DNA from 2 places in the Paenibacillus dendritiformis genome. Region 1 is predicted to be linked to the other one. Evidence: riboswitches for the same ligand, from Rfam matches in the RefSeq annotation. Region 1 holds a riboswitch; the other holds the start of a gene.

Region 1 (7,758 bases):
CGTCAACAAGGATACCAATGAAGAATATAAGGTGAACTTTAATTCATACGGTATCTTCACCATCGACATCCCGCATCTGAAGGACGGACTCAATGAAGTTGACATCTATGCATGGGATTACATCAAGAACGGCTATGAGACCCCGTCCCGGACGATTTCATTCGACTTTGATCCGGATGCGGTCTATGCCAATGTGAAGGTAGAGAAAAAACAAGCGTATACGGGAGAAGAGTTCAAGGTAGATATCGGCTTCTCTGTCACTGAAGCCGTATACTCTGCATCCTATGCATTGGTTTATGATGCTTCCTTAAAAGATGTTCGGGTTGAGCCTAGCGTTACCTTTGCAACATATTTGAAGAATAATCACCCGGATGCCGACTTAAGTTTTACAAAGGAGCTTATTGTGGAAGGTAATCTGAAGGCGCTCCTGGTATCCACCAGTATGCCTCCAACGGCGGCGTACTCGGGAGATGGCACCTTTGGCACCGTGGTATTTTCCAGCAATGATCCGGGAGCCTACAAGTTCTGGCTGGTTAATTTGGAGTTAGAAAGTATTGAGCCTATAAAACTAGTATACGGTTCGCCGGACTGGATTGAGATCGTGGACGCCCCCAAACCGCCAGAACCAAAACCCGAACCAAAACCGGAGCCTGGCCCAAGCTCAGGCGGATCGTCTTCCAGCAGCTCCTACTCCTCCACTCCGTCGAAACCGGCCGGGAAGACCTTGAAAGCCGGCACCTTCACGGTAACGGAGAAGGACGGCAAGAAGCAGGGCTTGCTGCTTGTATCGTCGTCGGCGCTCAGTTCGCAGTTGAATGACAAGGAAGCGACTGAAGTGAAGCTTGATCTCACAGATATCGCTTGGAACGACATCGAACTGGCGGATATCCGCATCACCCGCGCGCTGGCGGAGCAGCTTGCCGCTTCGGGCAAAGCGCTGCTGCTGTCCGGGAAGGACTTTGAAGTGTTTATTCCTGCGGAGTCGCTTGTTGACTTTACCGGGAAAAATGGAGATCTGACCGTACGCCTGGCGCTGGCGGCGCTGGGTGAAGGCGGGCAAGCGTCCGCACTGAGACAGGTCGCTCCAGGATTGACTGTTCAAGGCGAGAAGGACACGGTCACCAAGCCGATCCGGATTGGACTGAAATGGAGCGCCTCCGCCGTGAAGGATGCCCGCAAGGTCGGCGTCTACGGCAAGGATGCGAAGGAGGCATGGACGTACTACGCTCCAGGCGTTCGCTGGGATAAGGACGGCGTCCGCTTCACGACAGCGTCGCTCGGAGCCTATACGGCGCAGGAATCGTCCAAGACATTCGACGATATTCGCACGCACTGGTCCAGAGATAAGGTCGAGGTTGCAGCCGCTCACCAGTTAATCGAAGGCAAGGGCAGCTTGAATATGTTCAAGCCGAACGATCTTGTCACCCAAGCGGAATTCGCCTCGCTGCTTGATCGTCTCACTGCTTCCGGCAAGACATGGAATGACCGCATTGCCGAGCCGGGAGCCCGTGACCCGCTGACGCGCGAGAAAATGGTCGTTATGCTGGCGCAGGCGCTGCAGCTGAAGACCGATGACGCTCCGGCTCTCGGCTTCGCCGACCAGGCGAAGATCGGAGCGGATGCCCGCTCCGCTGTCGCGGCCGCCGTGAGCCGCGGTTATATTCAAGGCATGGGCGGCAACAAGTTCTCTCCAGAGGGCACCTCGACCCGCGCCCAAGCGGCCGCGGTCCTCGCCCGCGTGCTGATCGATATGCAATCGAATTCGTAGTATCGGCCTGACCTGGCCAAGGCGCAACCGCTGTCCTTCGGGACAGCGGTTGTTGCATTCGGAACGGCTGACAGAGAGATGGCATGCGAGACAATCTGTTCCACATACGATGACAATAGAACGGATTTTGGCTCGTCATCCATCATCTGCAAAGGAGAGTGTACATGTATACTCATCATCCCCAGGCCGCTCCGCCGGGTTCGCTCTTGTTCGAGCACCGCTTCTGGCTGCAAATATTGGGAGATCATTCCCGCTTCATACTGGACGCCCTGTCGCCGCGGGAAGCGAAGGACATTCGTCAGGCGGATCAGTTGATTCGGCGGTTCGACGAACTCCTGAACCGAGCCCGCCAGGCCTCCTCGGAGTCCCAAGCCCTTGCCATCGTTGCCGATGCGCATGCCGCGACGATGGAATTGAAGAATTTCAAGCTTGATCTGCTGCGCCGCTTGCTGCTCGGCCAGGTAACCGTATTTCTCCCGCCGACCTTTTTCAATCATATGCTCAATGAGCTGCAAGAGTATGTCTATATTCTCGATGCCGTGCGGGCTGGCAAGCCAGTGCCATTGTTCGATGCGCTACATTATGATCTGGTATGGCTGTCGGACGCTTCCGGCCATGCATCGGCCATCGCGTCGAACCTGGATGCGGTGGAGAGGCGGCTGATCGAGAAGAGCCGCGAATTTGAGAAGCATTTCGATGATTATTACAAAAAAGCGGTCGAAATGGTCGGCTACTTGCGGACCCAGCTTCGCCGCTTCCCTGCGATGGAGCGGTTCCACCGCGATGTGAACCTGGAGATTAAGCTGTTCACGAAATTTTTGCTGGAGCTGGAGGAAATGGAGTTAAACGCGGAGACGCTCGATATTATCAGTCCGTTGATGCCGGATCATATGGCGCGGGAGGAATGCTACTACTTGATCAAATTGGCCCTGACCGGCGCCGTCCCTTCTCCGGAATGCGATCCGACCACGCCGCGGGTTCAAGGATAAAGCAACCCCCCAGTTCCAGGAACTGGGGGGGCTTGCGGTGCCTGAGACACGCACTATTCGGACCGTTTCGTTTCCGCATCGGGTACGATTCGGCACTGCTGAGCGCCTTCCAGATCGGCTCCGAACTCGGCGTCTTGTCCCTCGACGTCCGGCATTCTGTTCAGCTTCGTCGTCTGCACTTCCGCCTTCGTCGCTTGGTCGCGGTTATGTTCTTGGTTGTTCATTCGGCAACTCTCCATTTCGCATATACTCATGTACACAGCTAGTATGCGAGAAGGAGCGCCGCTTTATTCATGGATGCTCCGTTATTCTCATGTTCATGTGCCCGCATCGTCTTGCGGCCGGGGTTGCAGGCCTCCCCTACTCGATATGCTTCCGGTATCCCTCCGCGGTCAACAGATGCTTCAACGCTTCCTCCGGAACGCCGTCCAGCTCCACCTCGGCAATCCATCCGCCTTCGTACGGTTCGCTATTCACTCTCTCAGGACTGTCCTCCAGGTCGGTGTTGACCTTGGTCACCGTACCCGATACCGGGCAGTACAGCTCCGATACTGTCTTGACCGACTCGATCGATCCCATGCTGTCGCCCGCCGATAAAGCGGTTCCAATCTCGGGGAACTCGATAAAGACGATGTCTCCCAATTCCGCTTGCGCATGATCGGATATCCCGATGCGCACGGTCCGCCCTTCGACGACCGCGACCCATTCATGCTCCTCGCTGTACAACAGATTCTCTTTCACTTCGCTCATGTTCACGCTCATTCCTCTCTCATTATTATCGCAATTCGCCGGCACAGCAAAAAAGACAGATCAAAGACTCGTTCGCCTTTTCTCTGTCCCGGGTGCCTGAGAGTTTGCCCGGCTGCCCGCGGCAGGCCGGTATTCCCCTTGGGCGGCTGTACGCTCTCTCCAGAGGTGCGTCGGACGACGGTGCTTCTACCTGAGAGATTCCTCGCCGAACGGCGGTTCGGCGGCTTGCTCCTTCGGTGCCGGGACTGGGAGCCCGGTCTCTCCCGATCGTCTTCATTCGCGGTATGTGATCATATTCCAATTTTACATCTATAGCGTAGTTCAGCTTCCCCTCCATGTCAATATGAGAATCATTTTCGCGGAAGTTCGCAGAAATGGATTGACAATGTCAGGAAGGTTCGAGTAATAATGGAGGTATGACAATTGCACATTGCGAATGATGGTAAAGGGAGAGATTACTGCGAGACAGTAACGCCGAAGGAGTAAGCCCGCCACGGGTGAATCTCTCAGGCAAAAGGACGTTTACCGGACGCGCCTCTGGAGAGCACCCGCTTGCAAACGGGTCACCCAAGGGGAAACTTATGGGCCGGCTTCGGCAGACGGAAGCCGGATGATCATGAGGTAACTCTCAGGTACACAGGACAGAGCGTAAAAAGGCATCCGCAGAAGCGGATCGGCCTTCTTTCGCCTGTCCTTTTTTGATTTCCATCCATTATGCATATCGAGGTGATGTCATGTCCACGTTACAACGCACGCCCCTATTTTCGACGTATGCCGGCCATCCTTCCGTCCGCTGCATCGATTTCGGCGGCTGGGAGCTCCCGGTGCAATTCAGCGGCATCCAGCGGGAGCACGAGGCCGTACGCCAGCAGGCCGGCTTGTTCGATGTGTCGCACATGGGGGAGCTGTTCGTGAGCGGTCCTGCCGCCTTCTCCTTTTTGCAGAAGATGACGACGAATGATTTGTCCAAGCTGGAGGACGGCAAGGCGCAGTACTCTCTGCTCTGTTATCCGCACGGAGGCGTCGTCGACGATTTGCTCATCTACCGGCTAGCCGAAGATCGCTACATGCTGGTCGTGAACGCGTCCAATACGGACAAGGTTGTCCAATGGCTGCATGACCATGCGGCGGATGGCGTCGATATCGACAACGCGTCTTCCCGCACCGCCCTGCTGGCGCTGCAGGGACCGCAGGCGCTGTCCATTTTGACGCAGGCGACCGAAGCGCCTGTCGGCGCCTTGAAAGCGTTTCACTTCTTGTCCGATGTCCAGGTGTGCGGCATTCGGGCTCTCGTCTCGCGCACAGGCTACACGGGAGAGGATGGCTTCGAGCTCTATATCGCGGCGGACGATGCGCCCCATCTGTGGACGGAGCTGCTGCGGATCGGCGAACCGTTCGGGCTCGTTCCGGTAGGCTTGGGGGCCAGAGATACGCTTCGCTTCGAAGCGAAGCTCCCGCTGTACGGCCAGGAGCTGTCCGAGCGGATTACGCCGCTGGAGGCGGGTCTTGGCTGGTGCGTGAAGCTGAACAAAGGAGAGTTCATCGGCAGAGAAGCGCTCGCCAAGCAGAAGGAAGAAGGAGTTCCCCGCCGACTGGCGGGCATCGAAATGATCGATCGCGGCATCCCGCGGACCCATTATCCTGTCTACGCGGGCGATAAGCTTATCGGAGAAGTGACGTCGGGCACGCAATCCCCTACCTTGAAGCGCAATCTCGGCCTGGCGCTCATTGAATCGCCATACGCCGAATTGGATACGGAACTGGAAATCGAGATTCGCGGCAAGCGGCTCAAGGCCCGCGTCGTCGCCGCCCCATTCTATCAACGCCCTACTGAGACCAAGGGAGGTTCGCCTGCATGACCAAGACACATCGCTATATCCCGATGACCGAGCAAGACGAGCGGGACATGCTCGCGGCGATGGGCGCGGCATCGATCGACGAGCTGTTCCGCGACATTCCGGAAGCCGTCCGCTACAAAGGCCGGCTTCCGATATCCGAGGCGCTGGACGAAGCGGCCCTGCTGCGCCATATGCAGGAACTGGCCGCCCGCAACGCCAACCTCGATCAATATGCGAGCTTTCTTGGGGCCGGCATCTATGACCATCATATTCCGGTCGTCATCAATCACGTGATCTCCCGTTCCGAGTTCTATACCGCCTATACGCCATATCAACCGGAGATCAGCCAGGGAGAGCTGCAGGCCATATTCGAGTTCCAATCGTATATATGCGAGCTGACGGGCATGAAGGTGGCCAATGCGAGCATGTATGACGGGGCGACCGCGCTGGCGGAAGCCGGGGTGCTGGCAAGCGCCGTCACGAAGCGCAAGCGGATCGTCGTCTCGCGCACCGTGCATCCGGAAGCGCGGCAGATCCTGCATACGAGCGCGCGCGGACTCGGCCTTGACATTGTGGAGGCGCCCGATGCGAACGGCGTGACCGACCTGGAGAAGCTGGAGGCGCTAATAACGGGCGACACGGCTGCGGTCATCGTGCAATCGCCCAACTTTTTCGGCTGCATCGAGGACGTGAAGGCCATCGAACCGATGATTCACGGGCGCAAAGGATTGCTTATTATGAGCGCCAATCCGCTGTCGCTCGGCCTGCTGGAGAGTCCGGGACAGCTTGGCGCCGACGTCGTCGTCGGGGACGCCCAGCCGTTCGGCATCGCCTCGTCTCTGGGCGGTCCGACCTGCGGCTACTTCGCCGTATCCGAGCCGCTGATGCGCCGCATTCCTGGCCGGATCGTGGGACAGACCAAAGACCGCGACGGCAAACGGGGCTTCGTGCTGACGCTCCAAGCCCGCGAGCAGCATATCCGCCGGGAGAAGGCGACGTCCAATATTTGCTCGAACCAGGCGCTGCTGGCTTTAAGCGCTTCCGTCTACTTGTCCGTGATGGGCAAAGCCGGCATTCGCGAGGTCGCGAATCTGAACATTCAAAAGGCGCATTACGCCGCCGATCGGATATCGCAAGCGAAGGCCCTGTCCCTTCCATTCACCTCGCCGTTCTTCAATGAATTCCTGGTCAAGCTGCCGGAAGGCGTCTGCCCGACGGCCTTGAACGCCGGCCTGATGAAGGAAGGATTCATCGGCGGACTGGATGTGTCCCGTTACTATCCGGAGCTGGCGGGCCATATGCTGATCGCCGTGACGGAACGCCGGACGAAGGCGGAAATCGACCACTTTGCCGAACGATTGGAGGGTGCTGTATGAAACCGGAGAAAAAGCTGATCTTCGAGCTGAGCAAGCCGGGGCGGACCGCTTATTCACTGCCGGAATGCGATGTTCCGCAGCGGGCTATTGAAGAAATGATACCGGAGGCGATGCTCCGCCAGCAGCCGGCGGAATTGCCGGAAGTCTATGAAGTCGACGTCATCCGTCATTACACCGAGCTGTCGCGCCGCAACTTCGGCATCGACAATGGCTTCTACCCGCTCGGCTCCTGCACGATGAAATACAATCCGAAAATTAACGAAGATGTCGCCCGCTTGGCTGGCTTCGCCAAGATTCACCCGTATCAGCCGGCCGAGAGCATTCAAGGCGCGCTGGAACTGCTGTATACCCTCCAGCAGGATCTGGCCGCGCTGACGGGGATGGACGAGGTTACCCTCCAACCCGCGGCAGGCGCTCACGGGGAATGGACAGGCCTGATGATGATCCGGGCCTACCATGAGAGCAAAGGGGAGCACCGCACGAAGGTTATCGTCCCCGACTCTTCCCACGGCACGAACCCGGCGAGCGCGACGGCGGCCGGACTCGATACGATTACGATCCCGTCGGACGAACGGGGGCTTGTCGATCTCGAGGCGCTCCGGGCGGCGGTCGGTCCGGACACGGCGGCGCTCATGCTGACCAATCCGAGCACGCTCGGCTTGTTCGAGGAGCATATTCTCGAGATTGCCGATATTGTCCACGAAGCCGGCGGCCTGCTGTACTATGACGGCGCGAATTCCAACGCCATTATGGGCATCACCCGCCCGGGAGACATGGGCTTCGATGTCGTGCATTTGAATCTGCACAAGACGATGAGCACCCCGCATGGCGGCGGCGGTCCCGGGGCCGGCCCGGTAGGTGTCAAGCGCCTACTGGCGCCATACTTGCCGAAGCCGCTCATCGTGAAGAACGAAGATGGCACCTTCGGATTCGAAGAGGAACGGCCAACCTCGATTGGAAGGGTCAAAGCCTACCTTGGCAACTTCGGCATTCTCGTCCGCGCGTACACCTATATGCGCACATACGGGCCGGACGGA
Region 2 (7,758 bases), 470 kb from region 1:
AATTGAAGAAGAAGGACACGATGGATTTTTCTTTTGCGCAAGTCAGCGAAGCAAAGGCATGGAAAGATATTTGGTCGGCCGGGCAAGGCGTGGGGGCGATCAAGCGGACGGCGCCCATTGCCGATGTCGTCGCCGAGCTGCGGGAGGAGTATAATCAAACCTACGCTTCTCTCGTCTCAGCCCGCAAGGGCTGACAAGAAGGCGCGTGATGCTTGAAGCGCATGCATGGCAAGCGGAAAAGGGGGGCAGCCCCTTTTCTGACGCTCCGGGCTTCCGGCTTCTTGAAAAGCAGCTCTTGATACTCCTTCTTGGTCAAGCCGAAATAGGCTGCGTCATCATATTGCCAGCCCGTATAGATCATCCTTCTTAATACGGGGAAAGGAAGAAGCCCTGACGATCAGGGCTTCTGTTCATTGCTGCGGCATTATTTCAACAGCCATAGGGCAGGGACATTCGGCGGCTCCCAGCCGGCTTGCGAGGTATGCGCGACCCGCGCCTCATACGTCTTGCCGTTGTAAGTGACAAGCGCGCCTGCCGCATACGCGGTGTTCGGAGCCCAAGGCGCGGCGACAGGAGCGGGCGCTGTCGTTACGCTCAACGCGCCGCTGGGCGGGGATGTGTTGCCGGCGGCATCAAACGCCGCAACCGTAAACGTATAGGAGGTCTCCGGCTGCAGACCGGACACGGTGTAGCTCAATCCGCTGGTCGTCCCCGCCAGTGCAGATCCGTTATAAATGCGGTACCCGGCAACGCGGACATTGTCCGTGGATGCGCTCCAGGTCAAGGTCACGCTCGACGAAGTGATAGCGGATGCTGTCAAGGATGACGGCGCGGAAGGAGACTCCGTATCGGGCTGCGGGGGCAGGGTGGTGAAGGTGACGGCATTGCTGTTGGCCGATTGATTGCCGGCGGCATCCACGGCCCGGACCGTATACGAATAGGAGGTGCTCGGCGTCAAGCCCGTTAGGGTATAGGTTAACGTCGATCCGTTCGTCGAAGCCGCCAACGTGGAGCCTCTAAATATCTTATATCCCGTGACGCCTGCGTTGTCGGTCGATGCATCCCATGTCAGCACGGCGCTCGTAGACGTGACGTTCGATACGGCCAGGTTCGCCGGCGCGGCCGGAGGCGTCGGATCGGTCGGGGAACCGCCCCCGAAGTCCACATCGATGACATTGTAGAACGCATTCGCCGTATCCGCAATTTCCCATACCGCCAAAATGACCTGATAGCCGGTGCGGCTCGGGACTTCGCATGTATCCGAATAGGAATGAGGCGGCTGCTTGCCTTTGTAATCGACGCTGCAGAACGGGGTCAGGTCGAAGGAAGCGCGGGTGAGCGGTTCATCCGGATTCCAATTCTGCTTCGTGATGTAGTACTTCCAGCTCGTGGTCGCATGATTGGCTTCAATGGTCCAATGGAACGTCGTCGTTCCCGGCGTAATGCCGACCTTGCTCCAGCGGGTGGCCGATTGCTGATCCAGCTCCGGAAAAGCGCCGTCCGCGCTTGCGATCTTGCCGTCGGCCGGACCGGCGGCAGGGAAGCCTTTGCGCGCTTCCAGGCTCTGCGGTTCATAGATGATGAACCCGCATTTTTTGTTGACGCCCTTGGCGCACAGGTCGGCGCGGCTGCTTGGGGCATCGATGTAACCGTGGGCAAGCGCCTTGCCGGAGAACACGATCATGGCGAGCACGAGGGCGAGCACCATGCCGCAGGCAAGCAGCCATCTCCGGAACAATGGATGGGGTAGACAACGATTTGCCAACTTCATTTTCCTCCTTGCGATTGGAATGGATGTGTATAAGAACTCAAGCTGAGCTTATACCGGTGAGGGGCAATAGACCGCGGCATGTGCAGCAAGATATGCGCTTTAACTTCTGGGAGCGCGTATGAAGAGCCGGGGTGTGACGATTTGATATGTATATTTATTCATGGAGAGTCCGACTTATTAACAGAAAATAGAAAAATTATGAGGTGGCGGCGGTGCTGCTCAGGGGCCGGAGGGGGTTGAGCGAATGGCAAAAAGACGCCAAGCCGCGCGCGGCTTGACGTCTTGCCGAAATCCAGGGTTCGCGAGCTTATGTCTCGGGAGTGGACTAACCCGTCACCCGTCCGCCGTATCTTGGTCGCCGCATTCCTATTCTCAGTCCCAGGCCCCGTTCTAGTTGAGGTTCACCCAGACGGTCTTCACTTCGGTATAGTTGTCGAGCGCGTAGGATCCCATTTCGCGCCCGAGGCCCGATTGCTTGTAGCCGCCGAACGGAGCGGCCGCGTCGAAGACGTTATAGCAGTTCACCCAGACCGTGCCGGCTTTCAGTTTGCTTGCAAGATAGTGGGCTTGCTTCAGATTTTGCGTCCATACTCCCGCAGCCAAGCCGTAGTCGGATTGGTTGGCCTGTTCGATCAAGTCGTCGAGCGTATCGTACGGCATCGCCGCCACCACCGGCCCGAAGATCTCTTCGCGGGCAATCGTCATCTTCGGATCGACATGCGCGAATACCGTCGGCTCGACGAAATAGCCCTGATCGGCAGGCACGTTGCCGCCCGCAACGAGCTCCGCGCCGGCCGCTTTCCCCGCTTCGATATAGCGCTTCACGATGTCATGCTGCTCGGACGAGACGAGCGGGCCCATTTCCGTATCGGGATCGAGGCCGAAGCCTACGCGAATCCGCTTCGCCTCCGATGCCAGGTCGGCCACGACGTTGTCATACAATTTCTTCTGCACGTAGAGACGCGAACCGGCCGAGCACACCTGTCCCTGGTTGAAGGTGATGCCCCGGAGCGCGCCGCGCACCGCCCGGGACAGATCGGCGTCCGGGAGGATGATGTTCGGCGATTTGCCGCCGAGCTCGAGCGTTACTTTTTTGACCGTGTCCGCGGCCTCGCGCATGATCGATTTTCCGACCACCGTCGAGCCGGTGAAGGCGATCTTGTCGACTTGCGGGTGCCGGACGAGCGGCGCGCCCGCGGTCTCTCCGAAGCCCGGAATGACGTTGATGACGCCAGGCGGGAACCCTGCTTCCTGAGTTAGCTGTGCGAGGTAGAGGGCCGACAGCGGCGTCTGCTCCGCCGGCTTCAGGACGACGGTGCAGCCGGTGGCGAGGGCGGCGCCAAGCTTCCAGGCCGCCATCAGCAGCGGGAAGTTCCACGGGATGATCTGGCCGACGACCCCGACCGGTTCATGTCTCGTATAGGTAAGGAAGTTGCCTGCCGTAGGAATGGTTTGTCCGACGATTTTTGTGGCCCAGCCGGCATAATAACGGAAATGCTCGATCGTGAGCGGGAGATCGGCCGCCTTCGTCTCCCGCAGCGGCTTGCCGTTATCCAGCGTCTCCAGCTCGGCCAGCTCTTGCTTGTTCGCTTCGATAAGATCGGCCAGCTTATAGATGAGCCGGCTGCGATCCGCGGCGCTCATGGTGGACCATTGGCCATGATCGAAAGCCTGACGCGCCGCCTTGACCGCGCGATCCACATCCTCTTCCCGCGCTTCCGACACGACCGCCAGCACTTGCCCCGAGGCCGGATTGATCGACGAGAAGACGTTGTTCTGGACGGATTCGACCCATTCGCCATTGATGAACAGCTTTTTCGTTCCCTGCAAAAATGCTTCAACCTTCGGACTGATTTGGAACGGTGACAAGCATAATCACTCCTTTGTGAGAATATTCATTGACAATGATTGCAGGCTCTCACATGATATGTATTCTCCAGGAGGACGAATCATGCCCGTTGTGAGCGGGAGAAAGCGGGGGTGGTTCTTTTTCCCATACCGAAAATCTCTTGCGGAATCCGAGATGGTTCTCTATAATAGATGAACAAACTTCATATCTGGATGAAGTATACGGGAGACAGGATCAACCTGGCCGAAGGGGCAAAGCTCTCAGGCGCTTGTTATCGTTCGTAACCGAATTGGATAAGCAGGACCGTATACGGACAGGACTCTGGAGAGACTCCATCGCGGAGCACCGAAGGGGCAAGACGCAGCAAGAAACGCGTTAAAACTCTCAGGTAAAAGGACAGGGATTGCAGATGTCAGGCATCGTTATGTTGGTATTGTGATAGCATTCACATATCCTTCTTTTTGCTATTCTGCAAAAATGTCCCCGGAGTCAAATCTATCGATTTGGCTCTTTTTTATGTCTTCGGACTTTGATTTCAAGATGAAGAGGGGAATTGTAATGCATGGATTGGAAGTATGGCTGGATCGGGTGAATCAATTTGTGTGGGGGCCGCCGTTGTTGATCTTATTGGTAGGAACCGGGATCTTCCTGACGATTCGGCTCGGACTGCTGCAGGTCCTCCGTCTGCCGCTGGCGCTCAAGCTGATATTCACGGCGAAAAATGACGGCAAAGGCGACGTGACGAGCTTTGGCGCGCTGGCTACAGCTCTGGCGGCCACGATCGGAACGGGGAATATTGTCGGCGTTGCCACCGCGATTCAGATAGGCGGGCCGGGCGCGCTGTTTTGGATGTGGCTGGCCGCGTTTTTTGGCATGGCGACGAAGTATGCGGAAGGCTTGTTGGCCGTGAAGTTCCGGAAAATCGACGATAACGGGCAAGTATCGGGGGGGCCGATGTATTATATCGAGCAAGGCCTGGGCGCGAAGTTCAAGCCGCTCGCGATCTATTTCTCGATAAGCGGGATATTGGTCGCTCTCTTCGGAATCGGCACCCTTCCCCAAGTGAACGCTATCGTATCCTCCAGCGAGTCCAGCCTGGGGATTCCCGTGGCGGTAACCGCGGGAGTGGTGACCCTCGCGGTAGCTCTGGTGACGATTGGCGGTCTCCAGAGTATTGCGAGGGTGACCACTAAAGTCGTGCCCGCGATGGCTCTCGTGTATGTCGCTGCCAGCGCCATCGTTCTGATCGCGTTCGCCGACAAGATTCCGGACGCGCTGTCGCTTGTCTTCCAGAGCGCCTTCAGCGCGACGGCGGCCGGAGGCGGATTCCTCGGCGCGACCGTCATGATGGCCATTCGGAGCGGCATCGCGAGAGGCGTATTCTCGAATGAATCCGGGCTCGGCAGCGCCCCGATCGCAGCGGCGGCAGCCAAGGTGAAATGGCCCGCGGAACAGGGGCTTGTCTCGATGACTGGCACGTTCATTGATACGATTATTATTTGTACGCTTACCGGCCTGACGCTGATTGTGACCGGGGCGTGGAACGGTACGGCGGAAGGCGCGGCGATGACGCAGGCGGCGTTCGATGCCGCGATGCCGTTCGGCTCCCTCGTTCTCATGATATGTCTTGTTTTATTTGCTTTTACGACGATTCTGGGGTGGAATTATTACGGCGAGCGCTGCATTGTCTATTTATTCGGCGTGCGGGCGATCTTGCCTTACCGCATCGCGTTCATCGTGATGGTCGCGGCAGGCGCGTTCATCAAGCTGCAGGCGATCTACCTGCTCTCGGATATCGTGAACGGGCTGATGGCGCTCCCGAATCTGGTCGCCCTGTTGGGGCTGTCCGGCGTGGTCGTGGCGGAAACCCGGCTTTATTTGCGGCATATGAAGCAGTGAGGAGCGCAAGCGCGGGCAATGCCGGGAAATAGCAAGATTGGTGGCCGAACAACTTGATGTTCGGCTTTTTTTGTGTATGGAGAGCGGGGCAAGGTGGGGAGAGGGCAGGGCTGAGCAGGCAAGTCAGGCAAGTCAGGCAAGTCACATGAAAATCCTGCACAGGCGCAGCATTTTGAGACCCAAGAGGCGAAATTCCAAGGAAATCCTGCAAAACTGCATTATTTCGCCTATTTTGAACCCAATCCAGACTATAGCGCATGGAAATCCTGCATTTTTGCAGGATTCCTTTTTTCATAGAGTGGTGTCAATGAAATTGCTGTATTTTTGCAGCATTGTTGGAGTAGATGAACAGATTGGACGGAGTAAAGCAGCTTTAGTGGAGTAGATAAACAGAGTGGAGGGAGTAAAGCAGCATTGGTGGAGATACAATGAACAGATGGGACGGAGTAAAGTAGCATTGCTGGAGTAGATGAACATGTGGGACGGAGTAAAGCAGCTTTAGTGGAGTAGATGAACAGATTGGACGGAGTAAATGCAGCTTTGGTGGAGTAGATGAACAGATGGGGCGGAGTAAAGTAGCATTGGTGGAGTAGATGAACAGATGGGGCGGAGTAAAGTAGCATTGGTGGAGTTGATGAACAGGTGGGGGGAGGAAATGCAGCATTGGTGGAGTTGATGAACAGGTGGGGCGAGGAAAAGAAGCTCAATGTGACCGGGACGTGGAACTGGTCGCGGCAGGCGCGTTCATCAAGCTGCAGGCGATCTACCTGCTCTCGGATATCGTGAACGGACTGATGGCGCTCCCGAATCTGGTCGCCCTGTTGGGGCTGTCCGGCGTGGTCGTGGCGGAAACCCGGCTTTATTTAACGGCATATGAAGCAGTGAGGAGCGCAAGCGCGGGCAATGCCGGGAAATAGCAAGATTGGTGGCCGAACAACTTGATGGTCGGCTTTTTTTGTGCATGGAGAGCAGGGCAAAGTGGGGAGAGGGCAGGGCTGAGGAGGCAAGTCAGGCAAGTCACATGAAAATCCTGCACAGGCGCAGCATTTTGAGACCCAAGAGGCGAAATTCCGAGAAAATCCTGCAAAACTGCATTATTTCGCCTATTTTGAACCCAATCCAGGCCATAGCGCAGGGAATTCCTGCATTTTTGCAGGATTCCTTTTTTCATAGAGTGGTGTCAATGAAATTGCTGTATTTTTGCAGCATTGTTGGAGTAGATGAACAGATTGGACGGAGTAAATGCAGCATTGGTGGAGTAGATGAACAGAGTGGAGGGAGTAAAGCAGCATTGATGGAGTAGATGAACAGATTGGACGGAGTAAATGCAGCTTTGGTGGAGCTGATACGAATGGCGGAAGGAAGTCCGGTTTGTTATGTAATCGAGCAAAGGGGCGGAGGGGACTGCAGCTGTGGCGGACTCGTCGCATGAAGTTGCGGCCGCAATGATTTTTTTGCTTTCAGCCCGGCTTCATATAGAATGTAGGTATAAGGATATACGCATCGCTAGAAATCGTACTAATGGAGGATATCCCGGTGAGTCATCCGATTTATGAATTCGTGGAAACAGACGAGGCTTTGCCCTTCGATGTGTCGCTGCACAGCGTGAACTACGTTCCCAATCACTGGCATAACAGCATGGAAATCATCTTCGTGCTGCGGGGCAACTTGGAAGCGATGGTCAATCAGCGGAAATTTTCCTTGACCGAAGGGGATGTGCTGTTGATCAATCAAGGTCATGTGCATGAAGTCATTGGGCTGGACGTCAATATTATCGCGACGTTTCTTATCCCGTTCAAGTATATGAAGGAGAATGTGAAGGGCGTCGAAGCCATCAATTTCGCATGTTATTCGGGAGAGGCCAGCAAGGAGGAGAAGCTGGCGTTGGACCGCATTCGCCAGTGCCTGGCGGAGATGGTGCAGTTGAAGCATAAAAAGGGGGAAGGCTACGAGCTCGACATGCAGGCCCGGATGCTGAGCGTGGTTTCCATCCTCCTGAAGCAATTCAAGCGGCCCGCGATGGAAGGCGCAATGAATGAGAAGTATATGGACCGAATGTTGCGCATCATTACCTTTATCGACGAGCATTATCAGGAGCCGATCACGCTGCAGGCGATCGCCGAGCGCGAATACTTGTCGGTGCCGTATTTGTCCAAATTTTTCAGCGAGAACATCGGCCTGAACTTTCAGGCTTATCTGACCAGCATCCGCTTGAAAAATACGGTCGAGGATCTGTTGC

What was found. Region 1 has a riboswitch for glycine ahead of gcvT (glycine cleavage system aminomethyltransferase GcvT). Riboswitches for the same ligand answer to the same signal wherever they lie in the genome.
Region 2: it holds a riboswitch for glycine, as region 1 does, so the genes downstream of both, L6439_RS13010 (alanine/glycine:cation symporter family protein) here and gcvT (glycine cleavage system aminomethyltransferase GcvT) in region 1, are expected to answer to the same signal.

What each region holds. Positions count from the first base shown of each region.
Region 1 covers NZ_AP025344.1:2,502,017-2,509,774, reverse strand. The annotation lists gene L6439_RS29290 (S8 family serine peptidase) at 1-1,768, shown strand, start outside; gene L6439_RS10960 (DUF2935 domain-containing protein) at 1,933-2,757, shown strand; gene L6439_RS10955 (hypothetical protein) at 2,811-2,981, opposite strand; gene gcvH (glycine cleavage system protein GcvH) at 3,118-3,507, opposite strand; glycine riboswitch at 3,589-3,672, opposite strand; glycine riboswitch at 3,677-3,783, opposite strand; glycine riboswitch at 3,944-4,039, shown strand; glycine riboswitch at 4,043-4,154, shown strand; gene gcvT (glycine cleavage system aminomethyltransferase GcvT) at 4,242-5,366, shown strand; gene gcvPA (aminomethyl-transferring glycine dehydrogenase subunit GcvPA) at 5,363-6,721, shown strand; gene gcvPB (aminomethyl-transferring glycine dehydrogenase subunit GcvPB) at 6,718-7,758, shown strand, end outside.
Region 2 covers NZ_AP025344.1:2,969,551-2,977,308, forward strand. The annotation lists gene L6439_RS12995 (NAD(P)H-dependent flavin oxidoreductase) at 1-194, shown strand, start outside; gene L6439_RS13000 (lytic polysaccharide monooxygenase) at 425-1,708, opposite strand; gene L6439_RS13005 (aldehyde dehydrogenase family protein) at 2,162-3,640, opposite strand; glycine riboswitch at 3,932-4,030, shown strand; gene L6439_RS13010 (alanine/glycine:cation symporter family protein) at 4,179-5,519, shown strand; partial or broken gene L6439_RS13015 (alanine:cation symporter family protein) at 6,239-6,436, shown strand; gene L6439_RS13020 (hypothetical protein) at 6,442-6,822, shown strand; gene L6439_RS13025 (GH39 family glycosyl hydrolase) at 7,056-7,758, shown strand, end outside.